2 regions of the Streptomyces sp. AM6-12 genome follow, and region 1 is predicted to be linked to the other one. Evidence: predicted binding sites of a transcription regulator. Region 1 holds the regulator's gene; the other holds the start of a gene.
What was found. Region 1 encodes HrcA, which represses chaperone genes, less so after heat shock. Its sites were predicted from a motif close to TTNGCACTCNGNNNNNCNGAGTGCNAA; they were not measured.
Positions count from the first base shown of each region.

Region 1 (6,997 bases):
ACACGCCCGTCTTCCAGTCCTGGCCGTGGGGCACCCGAGGCCATCCCGCGATCCCCAGCGACGCCGGTTTCACCGCTTCCCAGATGTCGATGTACGGATGGCCCACGACCAGCGCGTGTTCGCTGGTCACCGACCGGGCGATACGGAATTCCTTCGTGCCCGGCACCAGGTGGTCCACGAGGACGCCGAGGCGGGCGTCCGGACCGGGGGCGAAGTCGGCGACGATCGCGGGGAGGTCGTCCACACCCTCCAGGTACTCCACGACCACGCCCTCGATGCGCAGGTCGTCGCCCCAGACCTTCTCGACCAGCTCGGCGTCGTGCCGGCCCTCGACGTAGATGCGCCCGGCGCGGGCCACCCGGGCGCGGGCGCCGGGGACGGCGACGGAACCGGAGGCGGTGCGGGCGGGGCGCGCCGGGCCGGCGAAGGGTCGTACGAGCGTCACCACCCGGCCCTCCAGCAGGAAGCCGCGCGGCTCCAGCGGGAACACCCGGTGCTTGCCGAAGCGGTCCTCCAGCGTCACCGTGCCCGCCTCGCAGCGGATCACCGCCCCGCAGAACCCGGTACCGGGCTCCTCCACGACCAGCCCCGGCTCGGCGGGCACCTCCGGCACCGGCTGGGACTTCTTCCAGGGAGGGGTCAGGTCGGCGGAGTACCGGCGGGAGCGCGGGCCCGAAGGGCCCCCGTTGGAAGGGCGGTGGTGGGAGACGGGTGGGCGCATTCGGATGACGATAGGAGAAGCCGCGGGCGCGCGCTCACGACACGCCGGTAAGGCCGCGCGCGTGCGGCTCAGTTCACGCCGAACCGCGCGGCCAGCGCGTCCCGTTGGCGTCGTACGAACGCCGCGTCGACCACCGCCCCGTGACCGGGCACGTACAGCGCGTCCTCGCCGCCCAGCGCCAGCAGCCGGTCCAGCGCGTCCGGCCAGCGCGAGGGTACGGCGTCCGGGCCCGCCTGGGGCTCCCCGGACTCCTCCACCAGGTCCCCGCAGAACACCACCTCCGGCTCGCCCGGCACCAGAACCACCAGGTCATGAGCGGTATGGCCGGGGCCCACATTGGCCAGCAGCGCCTGGCGGCCACCGCCCAGCTCCAGGGTCCGCTCCCCGGAGACCAGGTGCCGCGGCGGCACCAGCGCCAGCGCCGCCTCCTCGGCCTCGTCCGCGGGCAGCCCGTGGCGGACCGCGTCGTACCGCAGCTCGTCCCGCCCGCGGCGGACCACCCCGTCCGCCCCCACCGCCGCGTACACCTCGGCCCCCGCGAACGCCGGAGTCCCGAAGACATGGTCGAAATGGACATGGGTCAGCGCGAGATGGGTCACACGTCCACCGGCGAGCACCTCGGCCGCGGACCGCAGCCGCGCCCCCTCCGCCAGGCTCGACCCGGCGTCCACCATCAGCGCCGTGTCCGCGCCCAGGACCAGCCCCGCCGTGCAGTCCCAGCCCGGCAGCCGGCACCGCCCCACCCCGGCGGTCAACCGCTCCCAGCCACCCTCTTCCCAAGTCACCGTCATACCGCGACGCTAGCCGCAGGAGCGGTCGCACGGGCACCGACCTTGCCCGGTGCGTACCCCACGGCCGTACACTGGGCCGGGGAACGCTGGCACTCGCATGCGAAGAGTGCCAAGACGGACACAAGAGGGACAGCCTCGCAAGTGAGGGGACGACGTGCTGGAGGTGCGCGCGAATGCTGAGTGAACGCAGGCTTCAGGTACTGCGCGCCATCGTCCAGGACTATGTCGGCACCGAGGAGCCCGTCGGGTCCAAGGCCCTGACCGAGCGGCACAACCTCGGTGTGTCCCCGGCGACCGTGCGCAATGACATGTCGGCCCTGGAGGACGAGGGGTACATCGCGCAGCCGCACACCAGCGCGGGGCGCATCCCCACCGACAAGGGCTACCGGCTGTTCGTCGACAAGCTCGCGGGCGTCAAGCCGATGACCGCGCCCGAGCGCCGCGCGATCCAGAACTTCCTCGACGGCGCCGTCGATCTCGACGACGTCGTGGCGCGTACGGTGCGGCTGCTCGCGCAGCTGACCCGGCAGGTCGCCGTCGTGCAGTACCCGTCCCTGACCCGGTCCACCGTGCGGCACGTGGAGCTGCTGGCGCTCGCCCCGGCGCGCGTGATGCTGGTGCTGATCACGGACACCGGCCGGGTCGAGCAGCGGATGGTCGACTGCCCGGCGCCGTTCGGCGAGGCGTCCCTCGCGGACCTGCGCGCGCGGCTCAACAGCCGGGTCGCCGGCCGCCGGTTCGCGGACGTGCCGAAGCTGGTCGAGGACCTGCCGGACGCCTTCGAACACGAGGATCGCGGTACGGTCTCCACGGTGCTCTCCACCCTTCTGGAGACACTGGTCGAGGAGAACGAGGAGCGGCTGATGATCGGCGGCACCGCCAATCTCACCCGCTTCGGACATGATTTCCCCCTCACGATCCGGCCCGTCCTGGAGGCCCTGGAGGAGCAGGTCGTGCTCCTCAAGCTCCTCGGCGAGGCGAAGGATCCGGGCATGACCGTGCGCATCGGGCACGAGATCGCCCACGAAGGACTCAACTCAACCTCCGTGGTGTCGGTGGGCTACGGTTCGGGCGGCGAGGCGGTTGCCAAGCTCGGCGTGGTCGGACCGACCCGCATGGACTATCCGGGAACGATGGGAGCGGTACGCGCAGTGGCACGGTACGTCGGACAGATCCTGGCGGAGTCGTAAGTGGCCACGGACTACTACGCCGTTCTCGGCGTGCGCCGCGACGCGTCGCAGGATGAGATCAAGAAGGCGTTCCGTCGGCTCGCGCGCGAGCTGCACCCGGACGTCAACCCCGATCCGAAGACCCAGGAGCGGTTCAAGGAGATCAACGCCGCTTACGAGGTGCTGTCGGACCCGCAGAAGAAGCAGGTCTACGACCTCGGCGGCGACCCCCTCTCGCAGTCCGGCGGCGCCGGCGCGGGCGGCTTCGGGGCCGGTGGCTTCGGCAACTTCTCCGACATCATGGACGCGTTCTTCGGCACGGCGTCGCAGCGCGGACCGCGCTCGCGCACCCGGCGCGGCCAGGACGCGATGATCCGGATCGAGGTCGAGCTGGACGAGGCGGCCTTCGGGACGACCAAGGACATCCAGGTCGACACCGCGGTCGTCTGCAACACCTGCAACGGCGAGGGCGCGGCTCCGGGCACGTCGGCGCAGACCTGCGACATGTGCCGCGGCCGCGGTGAGGTCTCGCAGGTCACCCGGTCCTTCCTGGGCCAGGTCATGACCTCGCGGCCGTGCCCCCAGTGCCAGGGCTTCGGGACCGTGGTGCCCACGCCGTGCCCGGAGTGCGCCGGTGACGGGCGGGTCCGCTCGCGGCGCACGCTGACCGTGAAGATCCCGGCCGGTGTCGACAACGGCACCCGGATCCAGCTCGCCGGCGAGGGCGAGGTCGGCCCCGGCGGCGGTCCGGCCGGTGACCTGTACGTGGAGATCCACGAGCTGCCGCACCCGCGCTTCCAGCGCCGCGGCGACGATCTGCACTGCACGGTGACGATCCCGATGACCGCGGCCGCCCTCGGCACCAAGGTGCCGCTGGAGACGCTGGACGGCATGGAGGAGATCGACATCCGGCCCGGCACCCAGTCCGGGCAGTCGATCCCGCTGCACAACCGGGGCGTCACGCATCTGCGGGGCGGCGGCCGGGGCGACCTGATCGTGCACGTCGAGGTGCAGACGCCGACGAAGCTCGATCCCGAGCAGGAGCGGCTGCTGCGCGAGCTGGCCAAGCTGCGCGGCGAGGAGCGCCCGCAGGGCCAGTTCCAGCCGGGTCAGCAGGGGCTGTTCTCGCGGCTGAAGGACGCGTTCAACGGCCGCTGAGCCTCCGGCCGTGCCAGGCCTGCCGTGGCGACCTCCGACCGGGGGCTGCCACGGCGCCTGGCCCGGCTTTTGACCGGGGGCTGTCGCGGCACCTCCGTCGCGGCTGTCGGCCGAGGCTGTCGCAACACCCCCGTCGCGGTTTCTGATCAGGGGTTGTCGCGGCGCCTGGCCCGGCTTCCGGCTGGGGGCTGTCGCGGCATCTCCGTCGCGGCTTCCGGTCGGGGCTGTCGCGACCACCTCCGTCGCGGTTTCTGACCGGGGGCTGTCATGGCGCCTGGCCCGGCTTCCGACTGGGCTGCCGCAGCACCCGTCACGGTCTCCGACCGAGGGCTGCCACGGGCACCCCGCACGGCCTCTGACCGGGCACGGAGTGGAATATGCCGATCCTGACGCCCGATTCGGACTTGTTCGGTGGACGTGACACCATGCGGGCATGTCCTCCGCACTGACCGATCTCCTCCGGCACCCGATCGTGCAGGCCCCCATGGCGGGCGGCGTCTCGGTGCCGGAGCTCGCCGCCGCCGTCTCCGAGGCCGGCGGGCTCGGGTTCCTGGCCGCCGGGTACAAGACGGCCGACGGTATGTACCAGGAGATCAAGCGGCTGCGGAGCCTCACCGACCGGCCCTTCGGCGTCAACGTCTTCATGCCGCAGCCCGAGTACGCGGAGAGCGGCGCGGTCGAGGTCTACGCCCATCAGCTCGCGGGTGAGGCCGCCTGGTACGAGACCGAGCTGGGCGACCCGGACCACGGCCGCGACGACGGCTACGACGCCAAGCTCGCCGTGCTCCTGGACGACCCGGTGCCGGTGGTCTCCTTCCACTTCGGGGTGCCGGACCGCCACGCGCTGGAACGGCTGCGGCGGGCCGGGACCGTCACGCTGGTCACCGCCACCACCGCCGAGGAGGCCGTCGCGGTGGAGCGGGCCGGAGCGGACGCGGTGATCGCGCAGGGCGTGGAGGCCGGCGGCCACCAGGGCACGCACCGGGACGTCCCGGAGAACGACGGCACCGGCCTCGGCCTGCTCTCCCTGATCACACAGGTCCGCGAGGCCGTGCACCTCCCCGTCGTCGCGGCCGGCGGCATCATGCGCGGCGCCCAGATCGCGGCCGTCCTCGCGGCGGGCGCGAGCGCGGCCCAGCTGGGCACCGCCTTCCTCGCCGCCCCCGAGTCCGGCGCCCCCGCCGTGCACAAGGAGGCGCTGACCAACCCCCTGTTCGTCCGCACCGAGCTGACCCGCGCGTTCACCGGCCGCCCCGCGCGCGGACTGGTCAACCGCTTCCTGCGCGAGCACGGCCCGTACGCGCCCGCCGCCTACCCGGAGGTCAACCACCTCACCTCGCCGCTGCGCAAGGCCGCCGCGAAGGCCGGGGACGCGCAGGGCATGGCGCTGTGGGCGGGCCAGGGCCACCGGCTGGCCAGGGAACTGCCCGCCGGACAGCTGGTGGAGGTGCTCGCCGCCGAACTCGCCGAGGCCCGGGCGGCGTTCGCCGCGGGAGGTGCCCGGTGACCGCGCCCGTCTTCGTCGTGCCGGACTTCACCGCGGACGGCGACCGCTACGTCCTGGACGGACCCGAGGGCCGGCACGCCGTCTCGGTCAAGCGCCTGGAGGCCGGTGAGGAGGTGGTCCTCACCGACGGCGCCGGGCGCTACGCGGTGTGCGAGGTGCTCGGCAGCGAGGGCAAGGACCGTCTCGTCGTACGGATGCCGGAGGTGTCCGAGGAGCCCGAGCCGCGGCCCCGGATCACGGTCGTACAGGCTCTGCCCAAGGGCGACCGGGGGGAGCTGGCCGTCGAGACGATGACCGAGGTCGGGGTCGACGCGATCGTGCCGTGGCAGGCCGCGCGCTGCATCACGCAGTGGCGGGGCGAGCGCGGTCTGAAGGCGCTCGGCAAGTGGCGGGCCACCGCGCGCGAGGCCGGCAAGCAGTCCCGCCGGGTCCGCTTCCCCCAGGTCGCCGAGGCGGCGACCACCAAGCAGGTCGCGGCACTTCTGGCCGCGGCCGACTTCGCCGGGGTGCTGCACTCCGACTTCGGGCACACCAGCGAGCCGCTGGCCACCGCCGAACTCCCCGCCGAGGGCGATATCGTGCTCGTCGTCGGGCCCGAAGGGGGCGTCTCCCGCGACGAGTTGGCGCTGTTCGAGGAGGCGGGCGCGCGGGCGTACGTCCTCGGGCCCAGCGTGTTGCGCACCTCCACCGCCGGCACCGCGGCCGCCGCCCTCCTCCTGGGGCGCACCGGCCGCTGGTCCTGAACCACGACCGGGGACACCATGGAACTCGCCCAAGTACGGCTGCTCGTCAGCGACTTCGCCGCCTGCTACCGCTTCTACGCCGACGTCCTCGGCCTGAAGCCGCAGTCCGGCGCGAGCGAGGGCCCCTACGAGAAGTTCAGCCCCCACACCGGGTCCGCCGGGATCGCCCTCCAGGACCGCGCCATGATGGCCGAGCTGCTGCCCGAACTCGCCGGCCCCGCCGACGGCCACCGCTCCCTGGTCGTCCTGCGCGTCGACGACCTCGACGCCTACTGCGCCGAGATCACCGCCCGCGGCGCCACCCTCCTCCAGCCCCCCACCCCGATGACCGACCGCATGCGCGTCGCGCACCTCAAGGACCCCGAGGGCAACCTGGTGGAGCTCCAGGAGTGGCTGCTGCTGCGGGGCTGAACCACCCCGGCGGGTACGCCGTTTCGAAGGAACCGGCACGCCGAACGGGTGAGTGCGCGGGCGGGCGCTTCCGTCCGTCCCCCTCGCGCTGGCACTCTGCCGTGCATGGGGGCATTCATGTGGATTCGGCCGCGTGTGGCCGTTCTCGCCGGGATCGTCGGTGTGGCCGCAGCCGGTGCCGTGGGCTGCCAGTCGGATGTGCTCGGGTCGGCCGGGGTCGCGTACACCACCGGGACGACGGCGACCGCGCGGCTGGAACAGGCGGACGTCCACGTCGGCTGGCTCACCTGCAGCGGCGACTCGCGCCCGGCCGCCGGGGCGACCGCGGCGCCGGGGCGCGGCGGTGTGGTCTCCGTCGACTGCCGGGGCGAGACCGGCGACCGGGAGCGGATCACCGTGAACGGCGAGGTCACCCGTGCCGTGGACGGAGCCTGCGTCCGGGGCGACCTGCGGGCCAGGGTCGAGGGGAGGCAGGTGTTCCACGTCAGCGGGCTCGG
Region 1 is NZ_JBIQWN010000001.1:4,940,088-4,947,084, forward strand. Features, by position in the region: gene ACE4Q9_RS22390 (DUF3097 domain-containing protein) at 1-721, opposite strand, end outside; gene ACE4Q9_RS22395 (MBL fold metallo-hydrolase) at 790-1,512, opposite strand; gene hrcA (heat-inducible transcriptional repressor HrcA) at 1,686-2,702, shown strand; gene dnaJ (molecular chaperone DnaJ) at 2,703-3,839, shown strand; gene ACE4Q9_RS22410 (nitronate monooxygenase) at 4,273-5,346, shown strand; gene ACE4Q9_RS22415 (16S rRNA (uracil(1498)-N(3))-methyltransferase) at 5,343-6,089, shown strand; gene ACE4Q9_RS22420 (VOC family protein) at 6,108-6,500, shown strand; gene ACE4Q9_RS22425 (hypothetical protein) at 6,636-6,997, shown strand, end outside.

Region 2 (6,997 bases), 850 kb from region 1:
TGGCCCGCACCGAGGGCATCTTCGCCGAGACGGCGGGCGGCGTGACCGTCGGCGTCACGAAGAAGCTGATCGAGAGCGGGGTGCTCGACCCGGCGAAGACCACCGTCGTCCTGAACACCGGCGACGGCCTCAAGACCCTCGACGCGGTGGCCGGCACCGGCCTGACCGCCACCATCCGCCCGACCCTGGACTCCTTCCGAGAGGCTGGCCTCGCATGAGCGTGACCGTTCGCATCCCCACCATCCTGCGCACCTACACCGGCGGGCGGTCCGAGGTGGCCGCCGAGGGCGCGACCCTCGCCGAGGTCATCGAGGACCTGGAGAAGAACCACACCGGCATCGCCGCCCGTGTCCTGGACGACCAGGGCAGGCTGCGCCGGTTCGTGAACGTGTACGTCAACGACGACGACGTGCGTTTCGAGCAGGGCCTGCAGACCTCCACCCCGGACGGCGCGGGCGTCTCCATCATCCCGGCGGTGGCCGGCGGCTGCTGACCGGACGACCGGACGTTACCTTCGGTAATGACGGTCACCGAAGGTACGTCGGATTGCCCTCTCCGTGAGAGAAGCGGAGGGGGCAATTCTGCGTGATTGAGCGCGGTACAGTTGGGGAAGGCGCCCTGAGTTGATCGAGGGTTAGCCCTCGATTCTCCTCCGCGGGCCCGATAAGAAGCAGCCAATATGCACGGGCTTTCCGCGGCTTTTGTGACTTTTATGGGGCCCGACTTGCCCTGAATTCTGATGATTTCTCCCTACATTCCGGATCGTTCTCGTCCAGATTTCTCGTCCAATTGACCTGTTGCAGAGGGCAGTTGGACAGATACATTCAGCCGCGGTCGACGCGTTCCGGCGCACGCCCCCGACGCATTGGGGGGCGAGGTCTGACCCGGATCCGCGAAGTGCGGATCTGTGCAAGGGCCAGTAATAGGGGAGTTAGGCATGGCTCAGGGCACCGTCAAGTGGTTCAACGCGGAGAAGGGGTACGGCTTCATCGCGGTCGACGGTGGTGCGGACGTCTTCGTCCATTACAGCGCCATTCAGATGGACGGCTACCGCACCCTGGAGGAGGGCCAGCGAGTCGAGTTCGAGATCTCGCAGGGCCAGAAGGGTCCGCAGGCCGACATGGTTCGCGTCGCCGTCTGAACGTTTCTCCACCGAAGGGCCCGCACCTCGCACAGGGTGCGGGCCCTTCGGCGTGCCCGGCCCCGGACGGTGTTCGCCCCCGGCTGACCCGCCCGCCGTGGCGCCCGGGGCGCTTGCACTCGGGCATGCCGAGTGCTAATCATTGGCGTTAGCACTCTGAAGGTGAGAGTGACAACGAAGGACCGGGTCGGTGAGGTCCGCGGGCCACGTGGGGCAAGGAACCACAGGCCGGCGAGCCGTCCGTCGCGGGCGCGGGCGCGGTCCGAAGGAATCACCCCCAGTCCTGGAGGGACCACTTCACATGGCCAAGATCATCGCGTTCGACGAGGAGGCGCGGCGCGGCCTCGAGCGCGGCATGAACCAGCTCGCGGACGCCGTCAAGGTGACGCTCGGCCCCAAGGGTCGCAACGTCGTCCTCGAGAAGAAGTGGGGCGCCCCCACGATCACCAACGATGGTGTCTCCATCGCCAAGGAGATCGAGCTCGAGGACCCGTACGAGAAGATCGGCGCCGAGCTGGTCAAGGAAGTCGCCAAGAAGACGGACGACGTCGCCGGTGACGGTACGACCACCGCGACCGTGCTCGCCCAGGCCCTGGTCAAGGAAGGCCTGCGCAACGTCGCCGCCGGTGCCAACCCGATGGCTCTGAAGCGCGGTATCGAGAAGGCCGTCGAGGCCGTCTCCGCCGCCCTGCTCGAGCAGGCGAAGGACGTCGAGACCAAGGAGCAGATCGCCTCCACCGCGTCCATCTCCGCCGCCGACACCCAGATCGGCGAGCTCATCGCCGAGGCGATGGACAAGGTCGGCAAGGAAGGCGTCATCACCGTCGAGGAGAGCAACACCTTCGGTCTGGAGCTCGAGCTCACCGAGGGCATGCGCTTCGACAAGGGCTACATCTCCGCCTACTTCGCAACCGACATGGAGCGCATGGAGGCGTCGCTCGAGGACCCGTACATCCTCATCGCGAACTCCAAGATCAGCTCCGTCAAGGACCTGCTCCCGCTCCTGGAGAAGGTCATGCAGTCGGGCAAGCCGCTGCTGATCATCGCCGAGGACGTCGAGGGCGAGGCCCTGTCGACCCTGGTCGTCAACAAGATCCGCGGCACCTTCAAGTCCGTCGCGGTCAAGGCTCCGGGCTTCGGCGACCGCCGCAAGGCCATGCTCGGCGACATCGCCATCCTCACGGGCGGCGAGGTCATCTCCGAGGAGGTCGGCCTCAAGCTGGAGAACGCGACCCTGGACCTCCTGGGCCGCGCCCGCAAGGTCGTCATCACCAAGGACGAGACCACCATCGTCGACGGTGCCGGCTCCTCCGAGCAGGTCAACGGCCGGGTGAACCAGATCCGCGCCGAGATCGAGAACAGCGACTCGGACTACGACCGCGAGAAGCTCCAGGAGCGCCTGGCCAAGCTCGCGGGCGGCGTCGCGGTCATCAAGGCCGGTGCCGCCACCGAGGTGGAGCTCAAGGAGCGCAAGCACCGCATCGAGGACGCCGTGCGCAACGCCAAGGCGGCCGTCGAGGAGGGCATCGTCGCCGGTGGTGGCGTGGCCCTGCTCCAGGCCTCCCAGGTCTTCGAGAAGCTGGAGCTGGAGGGTGACGAGGCGACCGGCGCCAACGCCGTGCGCATCGCCCTGGAGGCCCCGCTGAAGCAGATCGCCGTCAACGCCGGCCTCGAGGGCGGTGTCGTGGTGGAGAAGGTGCGCAACCTGACTCCGGGCCACGGCCTGAACGCCGCGACCGGCGAGTACGTCGACCTGGTCGCCGAGGGCATCATCGACCCGGCGAAGGTGACCCGTTCCGCGCTGCAGAACGCCGCCTCCATCGCCGCGCTGTTCCTCACCACCGAGGCCGTCATCGCCGACAAGCCGGAGAAGGCCGCCGCGGCCGCTCCGGGCGGCATGCCGGGCGGTGACATGGACTTCTGATCGACCTCCGGTTGATCAAAGTCCTTACCGAGGGCGGCACTTCCTGTCAGGGACAGGGGGTGCCGCCCTCGGGCGTGTCCGGGGTCACAGACGACGGCTGCCGGGGGCGGGAATGCCGGCCCGCACCGAGTGAGTTACTTAAGCGTCTGCAACAATGCGCATTCACATACCGCCCGGTCAGCAGCTTTCCGAGGAGCCCTCACGTGACCGTCGACACGCAGCCCGCCTCCCGCGCGGCCCAGGTACTCTCCCGCCCCATCACCCTGGGCGGCCTCACCGTCCCCAACCGGATCGTGATGGCCCCGATGACCCGGATGTTCTCGCCGGGCGGCATCCCCGGCGAGGACGTGCGCTCGTACTACTCCCGGCGCGCCGCCGCGGGCGTCGGCCTGATCGTCACCGAGGGCACCTACGTCGGCCACGAGTCGGCCGGCCAGAGCGACCGGGTGCCGCGGTTCCACGGCGAGGAGCAGCTGGCGGGCTGGGCGAAGGTCGCCGAGGACGTGCACGCGGCGGGCGGCACCATCGTCCCGCAGCTGTGGCACATCGGCATGGTCCGCAAGGACGGCGACGCCCCCTTCCCGGCCGCCCCCGCGATGGGCCCCTCCGGTCTGGTCACCGCGGGCGCCGAGCCCACCGGCAAGGCCATGACCCAGCAGGACCTGGACGACGTCATCGCCGCGTTCGCCCAGGCCGCCGCGGACGCCGAGCGCATCGGCTTCGACGGCGTGGAACTGCACGGCGCCCACGGCTACCTCCTCGACCAGTTCCTGTGGGAGGGCACCAACCGTCGCACCGACGCGTACGGCGGCGACCCGGTGGCCCGCACCAAGTTCGCCGCGGAGATCGTCGCCGCGGTCCGCGAGCGGGTCTCGGCCGGCTTCCCGATCCTCTTCCGCTACTCGCAGTGGAAGCAGCAGGACTACACCGCCCGGCTCGCCGAGACCCCGCAGGAGCTGGAGGCGGTCCTGACCCCGCTCGCCGCGGCCGGCGTCGACGTCTTCCACGCCTCCACCCGCCGCTACTGGCTCCCCGAGTTCGAGGGCTCCGACCTCAACCTCGCGGGCTGGACGAAGAAGCTCACCGGCAAGCAGACCATCAGCGTCGGCTCGGTCGGCCTCGACGGCGACTTCACCGGCGCGTTCGCCGGCCAGGGCTCCCCGGTGCAGGGCATCGACGACCTGCTCGACCGGCTGGAGGCCGAGGAGTTCGACATGGTCGCGGTCGGGCGGGCGCTGCTCCAGGACCCCGAGTGGGCGGCGAAGGTGCTCGCGGGCCGGGTGTCGGAGCTGGCGCCGTACGACGCGGCGTCGCTGAAGACCCTCAGCTGAGGGCCCGGATCGCGCGGCCGGGGGTTCAGATCCCGCCGATGTTGCCGTTCAGCGGCTCGATGTCGACGCGTACCGGGGTGCCCCACACGCGGAGCACCTCGTAGTCGGTGAACTCGTGCACCAGCCGGTACGCCATCGCGGGCCGCGCCCCGCGCCGCTGGGCGGCGAGGTACGCCTCGGCCTCCCGGCGGTCCCGGCGGGGGGTCCCGCACAGCTGCCACTCCTGGCCGTTCCACAGCTCCGGCAGCCAGCGCTGCTGGGGCTGCGGGCGGTCGCCCCGGACGCCGTAGCGCGAGGGCGCGGTGGCCGCCGGCCCGGCCGGGCTCGGCCGGCCCCCGTACTCGGAGCGGCGGGCGGCCCGGCGCCGCGTCTCGCACAGCAGGCACAGATCGGGGGCGCTCTCGTCCACCGGGCCGTGCGGGTGCTCGGCGCACCGGGTGGCGGGCGCGTTCGTCCCGACGCTCTCCTCCAGCAGGTCCAGCGCCCTGCGCAGATCCGTCCTGATCTCCTGGAGCCGCCCGTCCGGAGTGTCGGCGGTCAACGCCTCCCCGTGCTCCCCGAGCAGCCGGAGCGCTCGGCCTAGGGCGGTCAGCTGGGCGTGATTCATGGTGGTGGGTTCCGGTCCGTAGACGAGTTCCTGGCGCGTTCTCGCTCCCCAGTGTCCAGGATGCCGCCGGGCGGCCGGGCAGGCTGTGGTGGGATGGGGCCATGGCGACCTCACCGGGGCGGCTGACCGAAAGGCTCCGCCGGTTCAACGACGCCCACCCCTGGGATCACAACGCCCACTATCACCCGTGGCTGCTACGGCAGTTGCCCCCGCGGTTCGGCCGGGCGCTGGACGTGGGGTGCGGCGCCGGGGAACTCGCGCGGCTGCTGGCCGGGCGGGCGGACCGGGTGGAGGCGGTCGACTCCGACCCGGCGATCCTGGAGCGGGCGCGGGAGCACGGCGGGCCCGGCCCGCGCGTCCGGTACACCCTCGCCACCGCCCCCGACGGGCTGCCGCCCGGCCCCTATGACGTCATCACCTGTGTCGCCGTACTGCACCACCTCCCCCTCGCCGAAGCCCTCATCCGGTTCCGCGCGGAGCTGGCGCCCGGCGGGACGCTGGTCGTCGTGGGGTGCGCCCGCGACGAGGATGTGCGCGGGGTGCTCTCCGTGCCGCTCAACGCGCTGATCGGCTGGGTGAAGAACCGGGGGCGGCCCGCGGCGGAGCGGCCCGCCGGGATGACCGCGCCGGTGCGGCCGCCGGAGACGGACTTCTCAGAGATCGCCGGGCAGGCCCGTCGGCTGCTGCCCGGTGCCCGGCTGCGCCGGGGCTTCTTCTGGCGGTACACCCTGGTGTGGCGCGCGCCGTGAGAGGGCGAGCCAGGTGGCCAGGAAGCCGACGGTGTAGCCGGTGAGGAGGCCGCCCGCGTAGACCGCCGCGGTGGCCGCGAGGCCCCGGTTGCCGGACAGCAGCGGGAACAGGGCCCACCCCGAGGGGCCGATCGCCGTCGCGCCGACCTTCGTGCCGAGCATCGCGAAGGCGCCGATGAAGGCGCCGCCCGCCGCGCCGCCCGCGCAGGCGGTCAGGAAGGGGCGGCCGAGGGGGAGGGAGACGCCGTAGATCAGCGGCTCGCCGACGCCGAGCAGCCCGGCGGGCAGGGCCGAGCGGATCGTCGTACGCAGGCCGGCGTCGTGGCGCAGCCGGACGTACACCGCGAGGGCCGCGCCCACCTGGCCCGCGCCCGCCATGGACAGCAGCGGGAGCAGCACGGTGTAGCCCTGCTGCTGGATCAGCGTGGCGTGGATGGGGATCAGGGCCTGGTGCAGGCCCAGCATGACCAGCGGGAGGAAGAGGCCGCCCAGCAGGAGGCCGGCCAGCGCGCCCGTCGTGGTCAGCAGCCAGTTCGCCGCCGTGCCGATCGCGGTGGCGACCGTACCGGCGGCGTACATCAGGCCGTACAGCGTGATCAGGCCGGGGACGAGGACCGTCACCGTCGGGGTGAGCAGGACGTCCAGGGTCTCGGGGACGCGGCCCCGGCAGAACCGTTCCACCCGTGTGGCCAGGAAGGCCGCCGCCAGCGCGCCGAGCACCCCGCCCTGGCCGGGGGCGAGCTGCGTGCCGAACACGGTCACCTTCGCCACGCCCGGATACACGACCACCGCCGCCACGGCGGCCCCCAGAACCGGTGTGCCGCCGAACTCCTGGGCCGTGTGGTAGCCGACGAACACCGCGAGCAGCGCCATGAACGCGGAGGCCACCGTGGTGAGCGCGGGGGTGAGGCCGGGCAGCCAGCCGGCGTTCTGGAGCACCCCGTTGACGCCGGCGAGGATGCCGCAGCCGATCAGGGCGGGGATGAGCGGCACGAAGACGGCCGCGACACGGCGCAGGGCGGTCTTGACGGGGGTGGGGGCGTGGCGGCGCGGTCCCTGCTTCAGGGCGGTCACGAAGGGGGCCGGGACCGCTCCGCTGGGGGCGGGGCCGGAGGCAGCCGCTCCGGTGGGGCCCGGACCGGCGGGAGCGGTTCCGGGGGAGGCCGGGGCGGGATGTCGTCCGAGGACGGCCGGGTCGGGACGCAGGCGCTCCCCGCCGTGTCGGCGTTCGTCGCCGTGGCGTGG
Region 2 is NZ_JBIQWN010000001.1:4,090,199-4,097,195, forward strand. Features, by position in the region: gene thrC (threonine synthase) at 1-218, shown strand, start outside; gene ACE4Q9_RS18560 (MoaD/ThiS family protein) at 215-493, shown strand; gene ACE4Q9_RS18565 (cold-shock protein) at 938-1,141, shown strand; gene groL (chaperonin GroEL) at 1,443-3,065, shown strand; gene ACE4Q9_RS18575 (NADH:flavin oxidoreductase) at 3,269-4,396, shown strand; gene ACE4Q9_RS18580 (hypothetical protein) at 4,422-5,003, opposite strand; gene ACE4Q9_RS18585 (class I SAM-dependent methyltransferase) at 5,105-5,752, shown strand; gene ACE4Q9_RS18590 (PTS transporter subunit EIIC) at 5,657-6,997, opposite strand, start outside.
Region 2: the regulator HrcA is predicted to act here: its motif matches at 1,254-1,280, upstream of groL (chaperonin GroEL).